One region of the Gilvimarinus sp. F26214L genome, then DNA from elsewhere that is predicted to be linked to it. Evidence: predicted binding sites of a transcription regulator. Region 1 holds the regulator's gene; each other region holds the start of a gene.
The links. The regulator sigma-54, encoded in region 1, starts transcription at its own class of promoters, with help from an activator protein. The targets are predictions, from matches to a motif close to TGGCACANNNNTTGCNNT.

Region 1 (3,210 bases):
GTCGACCCCATCTCAGTCCACGACATCAAGCAGATCATTGAACACTTGAAACTAAGGGGCATCGGCGTCCTCATAACCGACCACAACGTGCGCGATACCCTGGACATCTGCGAGCGGGCCTATATCGTCAGCGAGGGTCAGCTCATCGAATCGGGCAATCCGGAAGCGGTGCTTGGCAACCCCAAGGTTCGCGAAGTCTACCTTGGCCAGAACTTCCGACTCTGAGCCCCTACCCTCTCCTGAAAAGTTGGCGCGTACAGGCATACATATTGCTTGTCAAAGGCGTCCTCCCGTTGTAGCCTGTCCAGACAGCTAGACCGGCAACTCACTCACGCCTCAGGGCGTATCCATACAAACTGTCCGATCTACTTGCGGCGGGCCGGTCTCATATCGACTGGCTCCCGGCGAGGGGGATGTCTACGCGCTGCTCTTCGAGCTGGCGGAGGCTGGACACATGAGAGAATTTGCAGAGGTAGTTGCAAGAATGATGTTGTTGTCTTTTGAAGTATTCAGCGGCGATCAGACAAAACGGGGTTGCGAACAGACATGAAACAGTCTCTGCAACTCAAACTCGGCCAGCAGCTCACCATGACACCACAGTTGCAGCAGGCAATTCGCCTGCTGCAACTTTCCACCCTCGATCTCCAGCAGGAAATCCAGGACGCGCTGGACTCCAACCCCATGCTGGAAGTCACGGAAGAAGAAGGCAACGAGGGCGGCGACTCCCAGAAGAACACGGAGACCTCCGAGGAGTATCAGGCCCGCGACGAAGCCAGCCCTGATCTCTCGGAAAAAGACCTCAATAGCAGTGATTGGGAATCGGACATCCCCAACGACCTGCCCGTGGATACCAGCTGGGATGAAATCTACCAGCCCACCTCCACGCCCAACTCCTCCGGGTCCGGCGAAAACGACGATTTCGATTTCGAGTCCCGCCGCAGCAGCACCGAATCACTGTTTGACCACTTGATGTGGCAACTGAACCTGACGCCCATGTCCGATCAGGATCGGGTCATCGCCATGGCCATTGTCGATGCAGTGGGCCCCAACGGCATACTCACCAGCAATATCAACGATATCTACAGCGGCCTCATCGAATCCATTGAAGATCTGGAACTCGACGAAGTGGAAGCGGTATTGCACCGGGTTCAGCAGTTTGATCCTCCCGGCGTTGCAGCGCACGATTTGCAGGAGTGCCTGCTGATTCAACTGCGCCAACTGCCCTCGGACACCCCCTATCTGAAGGAAGCGATGACCGTGGTCAGGGATCACCTGACCCTGCTTGGTTCCCGCGATTACAAGCAATTGATGCGCAAGACCAAACTCAAGGAACCGGAACTGCGCGATACCATTTTGCTGATTCAGCAGCTCAACCCGCGGCCCGGTGACCTGATCAACTCCGGCGACACGGAATACGTCGTACCCGACGTATTTGTGAGCAAGGAAGAAGACCGCTGGGCCGTCCGTCTCAATCCCGAGATTGCCCCCAAGATTCGCATCAATCCCGAATACGCGAGCCTGATCAAGCGTGCGGACAGCAGTAGCGACAATACCTTTTTGCGCGATAACCTTCAGGAGGCACGCTGGTTCCTGAAAAGTTTACAAAGTCGCAATGAGACTCTGCTCCGGGTTGCGAGCTGTATCGTGGAAAAGCAGCGGGGATTTCTCGACTACGGCGCCGAAGCCATGAAGCCGCTGGTATTGCACGACGTGGCGGAAGCAGTGGGCATGCACGAGTCCACCATCTCCCGAGTGACCACCCAGAAGTATATGCATACTCCCCAGGGCATCTTCGAACTCAAGTACTTTTTCTCCAGCCACGTGAGCACGGACACAGGCGGTGAATGTTCCTCCACGGCTATCCGGGCCATCATCAAAAAGCTCATTGTTGCGGAAAACCCCCGCAAGCCCCTGAGCGACAGCAAGATTGCGGAACTGTTGGCGGAGCAAGGGATTCAGGTCGCCCGGCGCACCATCGCCAAATACCGGGAATCCTTGTCCATCCCCCCCTCGAACGAGCGCAAACGGCTCGTGTGAATCGGGCGTTTTCGTTCCGCTTCCCACCCCCGACCTGCCCCCAACGCCTCTCCTCTTGGGAGGGGCGAGGGAGTCTGCTAACATCTGTTGAGGTAGAGCAAGTAAACTGACGAAACGGTGCAGACAAGTACGCAGTATTTGCTAATCTAGGGTCGAGGCCCGCCCCTTCACGGCAGGATCTGACCAACGTTCAGCAGGAGCGACACTATGCAGATCAACACCAGCGGTCACCAGCTTGACCTGACTCCCGCAATCAAGGATTACACCGAAAGCAAGCTGCAGAAGCTGGAACGCCACAATGACCGCATAACCAGCGTTAACGTCATCCTTTCGGTGGACAAGCTGGAGCAAAAAGCGGAAGCTACCGTCCACGCCAGCGGCAAGGACTTTTTCGCGGACGCCAGCGCCGATGACCTGTACGCAGCCATCGATCTGCTTTCCGACAAACTGGACCGCCAGCTGATCAAACACAAGGAAAAACTGAACAACTTCCGTTAGCCGGGCTGGTCAACACCCACTGCCCGCCCTGAGCGATGTCGACTATGGAACTCAGCACACTCATTAGCCCTTCCCGTTGCCGCAATCGCATCCAGGGGGGCAGCAAAAAGCGCGTTCTGGAGCTCGCGGCGCGATTGATTGCCGCCGATTACCCGGCGCTGGACGCCGATGAACTTTTCCGGCAGCTCATTGCCCGCGAGCGCCTGGGCTCCACCGGGATCGGTAACGGCATCGCCATTCCCCATTGCCGGGTCGAGAACTGTGCCAACGCCGTGGGCGGTATCATCACCCTGGAGGAAGCCGTTGACTTCGAAGCGGTGGACGACGCGCCGGTGGATATCGTTTTCGTTCTCCTCGTACCCAACGAGGCACAAGAGCAGCATCTGCAGATTCTGGCAGCACTCGCCCAGGCTTTCGGACAGTCTGAAAACCTGCAGCAGCTCCGGGCCGCCGAAAGCGACCAGGCCCTCTACGACCGCACCGTTGCGGTTTTTTCCACCGTCAAGTGAGAGATTCAACGGCCCGTGTACGGACCGCCAGTGGCGGCCCAACCCAAGTCGCCCCTGCCGGGATCGCCGAAACAGTGCTGGGATATCCGGAGGTTCCCTAAATCCGCGCGGTCCCCTAAACTTGACCGTCGGACTGATTGATGTCCGAGAGCTGTCTTGATTCAGG
Region 2 (3,210 bases), on a different contig from region 1:
TACGGCTTTGCGAGGGTGTTTAAGGGGCTGCTTTCCGATAGTTCGTTACAAGTTAAGATGGTTTTTGTCTCGTTTTTTTTGGCGGCCAGTTCGAATAACTCACTGATCGTGAAGACGCCTGCTTTAGCAGTTATTATGTTGATTATTGTCTTGATTAATAAAGTGGCAAGAAGGCCCTGTCATACAAAACATAGTAGGCGTAGGATGCGTGAGCGGGCTGATGAAGCTGGGGGCCAACCAGTGATGTTGTGAGGCGCTTTATTCCGAAAGAACGGTTGTCTGCCATCGCTTTGCTCGCTCTTGCCAATAGCGCGGGAGCTACGATGACTTCATGTGCATGAGTTGGAAAAAGAAGCGGTGAATTCTGTTGATTGATCCATGGCAAATCAGTAGTCAGCAGAGACGATACATCGCGTGAATGATGGTATTATTTTCGAGCTGAAGACACCAGCCAAGATCTACTGAACGAAGTGCTCATACAATGAGCCCGGGAGCTTCTGGCCATAAGTGTAGTGGCCGGAAGTACAGGTGCTGCTGGAGCCAGTCCAAAGGACCTTACTTGGCGAAGAAGCTGGAGAGTTGTCAGCCATGCGTCGCTAACGCGTCGGTCATGCATTCGACGGGTGTTTCATGCCTTTCGTGTGTTTGTTTAAACCGAGGGCAACCTTCAAATCAGGGTGACTTAACGCGCTGTTGGTGTGTCATCGATGTGTCATACGGTTTGCTTTTACATTAGCCTCCAGTTCGACATACTCGTGTTTCAAATGAATCGGAACCGGATCGAAATAAGCCATGCAACGAATTGAACTGCTCGGTTGCTCCATGGATGTGGCGAGCATGAGTGAAACCATTAACAGAATTGAAGTCGCATTACTAGAAGGACGCTTCACTCAGCATGTAGTTATCAACGTCGCCAAGCTGGTCAACATGCGCAAGGATCCAGAGCTGGACGCGTCCGTGCGCGGGTGCGACATCATTAACATCGACGGGATGGGCGTGGTCCTGGGGGCTCGTTTGTTGGGGCATCAGGTGCCGGAGAGGGTTGCGGGCGTGGACCTGTTTCATGCCTTGCTGGCCATGAGCGCGCAAAAGGGATATTCCGTGTTTTTGCTGGGAGCAAGGGCCGAAGTGGTATCTGCCACTGCTGAGAGGGTTCAAGCGATGTACCCTGGGTTGCGGATCGCTGGTTACCACCACGGCTACTTCTGGGATGACGAAGAGGCGATGGTGGAGAAGGTTCGAGCGTCCGGCGCGCAGCTTTTGTTTGTGGCCATTACTTCTCCCAGGAAGGAGAATTTTATCAGCAAATGGCGCGATCAGTTGGGCGTTACATTTGTTATGGGCGTGGGTGGCACGTTTGATGTGGTGGCTGGCAAGGTAAAGCGCGCACCGTTGTGGATGCAGAAATGGGGCCTGGAGTGGTTTTACCGCGTGCTCCAGGAACCCAGACGAATGTGGAAACGTTACCTGGTGACAAACATTCAGTTCGCGTGGCTGCTGCTCAAGGCAAAATTGGGAATCATTCGTTAGCAGGCCTGCATTCCCGATGATCGCCCAATTGGCGTAAGGGCGCGTTGGGCCCGGCGACACGCCTTGATTGCACGGATATTGCTTAAAGCCAAGCTGGACTTTAACCAGTAACCATCGAGGGCGTCCTTGTGCCATCCAATGTTATCTGGCAAGAATGCAAAATCACCCGTGCCGATCGTGCTCGGGTCAAAGACCAGAAGCCGTGTCTCCTCTGGTTTACGGGATTGAGTGGTTCCGGCAAATCTACGATTGCCAACGCTCTCGACGTGGCTTTGCACCGGCGTGGCTATCACACATTTCTTCTTGATGGCGACAATGTCCGCCATGGGCTGAATCGCGATCTCGGATTCTCCGACGATGATCGGGTCGAGAATATTCGGCGCATTGGTGAAGTTTGCAAACTCTTTGCAGATGCGGGTTTGATTGTCTTGAGTGCCTTCATCTCTCCATTCAGCGGTGACCGCAGGATGGTGCGCAAGCTGTTTCCCGCGGGGGAGTTCATTGAGGTGTTCATGGAGACGCCGCTGGCCACCTGCGAGGAGCGGGACTCAAAAGGCTTGTATGGCCGCGCCAGGGCAGGGGAGATCCGTAACTTTACCGGTATTGATTCCCCTTACGAGCAACCGAAACGCCCGGAAATACGCCTGAACACCGCGGAGCTGTCCGTCGACGGCTGCGTCGATCGGTTGTTGACCTATCTGATCCAACGAGAGCTGATTACCGCCCGGGAGCCCTAGGGGACTTTGATGGGCGGTGACGCGATTCTGACACTGTCGGTTCTCGGCTTCGTTCTCACCACCCTGGTACTCACGCGGGTGTCCGCGGACCTGGTCCTCATGGCCGCATTGGTGGTGCTGCTGGTTGCGGGGGTACTGACGCCAGTGGCCGCTCTGGTCGGTTTTGCCAACCCCGGCGTCATTACCATCGCCACCCTCTACATTGTCGCCGCCGGGTTGAAGGAAACCGGCGCGGTTCAATGGATCGCCCGCATGCTGCTGGGCCACCCCACCTCCGAACGCCACGCCCAGTTCCGCCTGCTGGCCCCCACGGGCATTCTCAGCGCCTTCATGAACAACACGGCCGTGGTGGCCATGTTCATTCCCGCCGTCCAGGACTGGGCCCAGCGCCTGGGTACCTCTGCTTCCAAACTCCTCCTTCCTCTCAGTTATGCCGCCATTCTCGGGGGCACCTGCACGCTCATTGGCACCAGTACCAACCTGGTGGTGGATGGTTTGCTGCAAAGCCAGTTGGATATTCAGCTCGGGCTGTTCGAGGTGGCCTGGGTGGGTGTTCCGCTGCTGCTGGTGGGCGGGGCGTTTCTGGTGTTGTTCGCGCCGCGTTTGCTGCCGGACCGCGGAGGGCTGAGTGAGGAGCTGGACCAGGTGCGCGAGTATGGGGTGGAAGTGGAGGTCATGGAAGGCGGGCCGCTGGTGGGCAAGACCATTGCCGAAGCGGGCCTACGGGCGCTGACCTATGGCTACCTGACGGAGATCGATCGGGCAGGGCGCCTGCTAACGGCGGTGGGGCCGGAGTGGGTGCTGGAGGCGCGGGACAAGTTGTATTTTGTGGGCGCGCCCGAATGCGCCAGCGAGCTGCGCCGCATTCAGGGCTTGAAGCCCGCCAACGGCAGTGTGCATAAGCTGGCGGTGGAAAATCACCAGCGCTGCCTGGTAGAGGTGG
Region 3 (3,210 bases), on a different contig from region 1:
CAGGCTGGTGCACACGGTGGGAATTTCCCGCGCCTCTTCCGGCGGCAGGTCGTAAAGATCCTTGTCCGCCGGATCGCCGGGGTGAATCTTGTTCTTGATGCCGTCCAGACCCGCCATCAAATAGGCGGCAAAGCACAGGTAGGGGTTGGCGGTGTTGTCGCCGAAGCGCACTTCGATGCGCTTGCCCTTGGGGCTGGATACATAGGGGATGCGAATCGAGGCAGAGCGGTTGCGGGCGGAGTACGCCAGCATTACCGGCGCTTCGAAGCCGGGAACCAGTCGCTTGTAGGAGTTGGTGGACGCATTGCTGAAGGCGTTCAGGGCCTTGGCGTGCTTGATGATGCCACCGATGTAGTACAGGGCCAGCTCGGACATGCCGTGGTAGGCGTCGCCTGCAAACTGGTTGACGCCGTCCTTACTGAAGGACATGTGCACGTGCATACCGCTGCCATTATCGCCCACCAGCGGCTTGGGCATGAAGGTCGCGGTCTTGCCGTAGGCGTGAGCGACGTTGTGAATACAGTATTTAAGGATCTGCACCTCGTCCGCCTTCTTCACCAGGGTGTTGGCGCCAACGCCGATTTCACACTGGCCGGCGGTGCCCACTTCGTGGTGATGCACTTCCACCACCAGGCCCATTTGCTCCAGGGCGTTACACATGGCCGCGCGCAGGTCATGGAGCGAGTCCACGGGCGGCACCGGGAAGTAGCCGCCCTTGACTCCCGGGCGGTGACCCATGTTGCCTTCCTCATAGTTGTGCTCGGAGGCCCAGGCCGCCTCTTCAGACATGATCTTGTAGAAGGCCCCGGCCATGGTTGCGCCCCACTTGATGTCGTCGAACACGAAGAATTCGTTCTCCGGGCCGAAAAGAGCCTTGTCGCCGAGGCCGGATGCGGCGAGGTAGTTCTCGGCGCGCTGGGCGATTGAACGCGGGTCGCGTTCATAACCCTGCATGGTGGCGGGGTCGACGATGTTGCAGCGGACGATAACAGTGGGCTCGTCGGTGAATGGATCGAGTACCGCGCTGCTGTCATCCGGCATCAGGATCATGTCGGACTCCTGAATGCCCTTCCAGCCGGCGATAGAGGAGCCGTCGAACATTTTGCCGTCTTCGAAGAAGCTGTCATCCACCACAGTGGCAGGCATGGATACATGCTGCTCCTTCCCCTTCGTGTCGGTGAACCGCAGATCCACCCACTGTACGTCGTTGTCGTTGATTAGTTGCAGAGTTTTCTCTGACATGGATCCTCCAGGATGGCCGCGGCCACAGATTTGACTTGATTTGGTGTGTCACTGACGGATGCCGCCCGGGCGCTCCGTCTTCCATTCGAGCGAGAAGCGTGATCACCTGTGCGAGACGCCTAAATCACCATTTGCAAAATGTTTGCCAAAGCCGCGTATCAGCCAGAGCTCGCGCGCAGCAAGGGATTTCCACTTATACAGCAGGGGCCGCGACCTACATCGTGCACCAAAATGAAGCATTTGCGGCGCCACGGCGTCATTATGGTGCGTCCATCCGGATACGGAGCCTATCTGCTGCGCTTTTGGCGCCCGAGACGGTCCGGGCTGCGCCCGGGCGGGGATATCTCTATAATTCGGGCCCCACATTGCTCCACACAGGTTCCAACGCTTCATGCATTTCGTTGTTAAGTACTTCCCTGAAATTACCATTAAAAGTCCTCCGGTGCGCAAACGGCTCATCAAGCAGCTGCAGCGCAACCTGTCGCGCCTGCTCGGCGAGGTGGACCGGGAGCTGAAGGTACGCCGAACCTGGGACCGGATGGATATCGGAGTTCCCGACGACCGCCCCGCGACGGTCGCCCGCGTCAGCGAAGTTCTCGCCAATACCCCGGGCATCGCCTATTTCGCTGAAGCTCGACTGGTGGAATTTACGGATCTGGAAGACCTGGGCGCGAAGGTGCTCGCCATCCGCGGCGCGGAGCTGGACGGCAAGTCTTTCTGCGTTCGCGCCAAACGCTCCGGCAAGCACGACTTCAACTCCATGGATGTGGAGCGGCACGTGGGTGCCGCTCTGAACCGGGGCGTGGACAGCGCCCGGGTCCAGCTCAAGGACCCGCAAGTGACCGTCCGGGTGGAGGTGGTGGACGAGCACTGCTACGTGCTGCTGAACCATCGCCCCGGGCTGGGCGGCTTCCCTCTGGGTACCCAGGATGCAGTGCTTTCCCTGGTGTCCGGCGGCTTCGATTCCACGGTGGCCAGTTATATGACCGCCAAACGGGGTCTGCTCACCCACTTCTGTTTCTTCAACCTGGGCGGGCGCGCCCACGAGCTTGGGGTGAAAGAGGTGAGTTACTACCTGTGGCAGAAATACGGCGCGTCCCACGACGTAAAGTTCGTCACCGTACCTTTCGAGGGGGTGGTGAGTGAAATCATGTCCACCATCCACCACTCCCAGATGGGCGTCATCCTCAAGCGCATGATGCTGCGGGTGGCCAGCCGGGTTGCCGAGGAGATGAGCATTCAGGCCCTGGTCACCGGGGAAAGCGTGGCCCAGGTGTCCAGCCAGACACTGGCCAACCTGAGCGTCATTGACGCGGTCACCGATACCCTGGTGCTGCGCCCGCTGGTTACCATGGACAAGAGCGACATCATCACTCTCTCCCGCAAGATCGGAACCGAGGAATTTGCCGCCAGCATGCCCGAGTACTGCGGGGTCATTTCCCAGAAGCCCACCACCCGGGCCACGCTGGCGCGGGTCGAACGGGAAGAGGCGAACTTCGACTGGGACAAGCTCGAGTCGGCCTTCCAGCAGCGGCAATCGTTGCCCATCTCTGCAGTCGCGCAGCAGAGTATGGTGGAGGACAAGGAGGTGCCGGTGGTGGACACTGTGGATAGCGGGTCGGTGGTCATCGACATCCGGCATCCGAACGAGCAGGAGCAACAGCCGCTGGACATTGCGGACGTCATGAAGATTCCGTTCTACGAGCTCACTAGCCGATTCCCGGGCCTGGATGGGTCGGTCTGCTACCTGCTTTACTGCGACAAGGGCGTGATGAGCCAATTGCACGCCGCTCATCTGCAGGACGCCGGTTACAGCAATGTGGGCGTTTATCGTCCCGCAGGCTGATTGCGGTTTCCGACCGCCCTACGGCGACGGTGCCCGGGGACCACTCGCCCGCCGACGCACCCGTTGGGAAATCAGCGGGTGCCGGAGTTCCCGGGAGCAGGTACACTCTTGCTCAGTAATGA

Region 2: the regulator sigma-54 is predicted to act here: its motif matches at 711-728, upstream of ACURWW_RS16070 (WecB/TagA/CpsF family glycosyltransferase).
Region 3: the regulator sigma-54 is predicted to act here: its motif matches at 1,373-1,390, upstream of glnA (glutamate--ammonia ligase).

Annotation. Positions count from the first base shown of each region.
Region 1 covers NZ_JBTIYG010000009.1:116,395-119,604, forward strand. Annotated here, with positions in the region: gene lptB (LPS export ABC transporter ATP-binding protein) at 1-225, shown strand, start outside; gene ACURWW_RS11855 (RNA polymerase factor sigma-54) at 547-2,037, shown strand; gene hpf (ribosome hibernation-promoting factor, HPF/YfiA family) at 2,245-2,535, shown strand; gene ACURWW_RS11865 (PTS sugar transporter subunit IIA) at 2,580-3,044, shown strand.
Region 2 covers NZ_JBTIYG010000019.1:1,019-4,228, reverse strand. Annotated here, with positions in the region: gene ACURWW_RS16075 (VpsF family polysaccharide biosynthesis protein) at 1-252, shown strand, start outside; gene ACURWW_RS16070 (WecB/TagA/CpsF family glycosyltransferase) at 793-1,530, shown strand; gene cysC (adenylyl-sulfate kinase) at 1,659-2,267, shown strand; gene ACURWW_RS16060 (SLC13 family permease) at 2,277-3,210, shown strand, end outside.
Region 3 covers NZ_JBTIYG010000002.1:255,570-258,779, forward strand. Annotated here, with positions in the region: gene glnA (glutamate--ammonia ligase) at 1-1,242, opposite strand, end outside; gene thiI (tRNA uracil 4-sulfurtransferase ThiI) at 1,634-3,088, shown strand.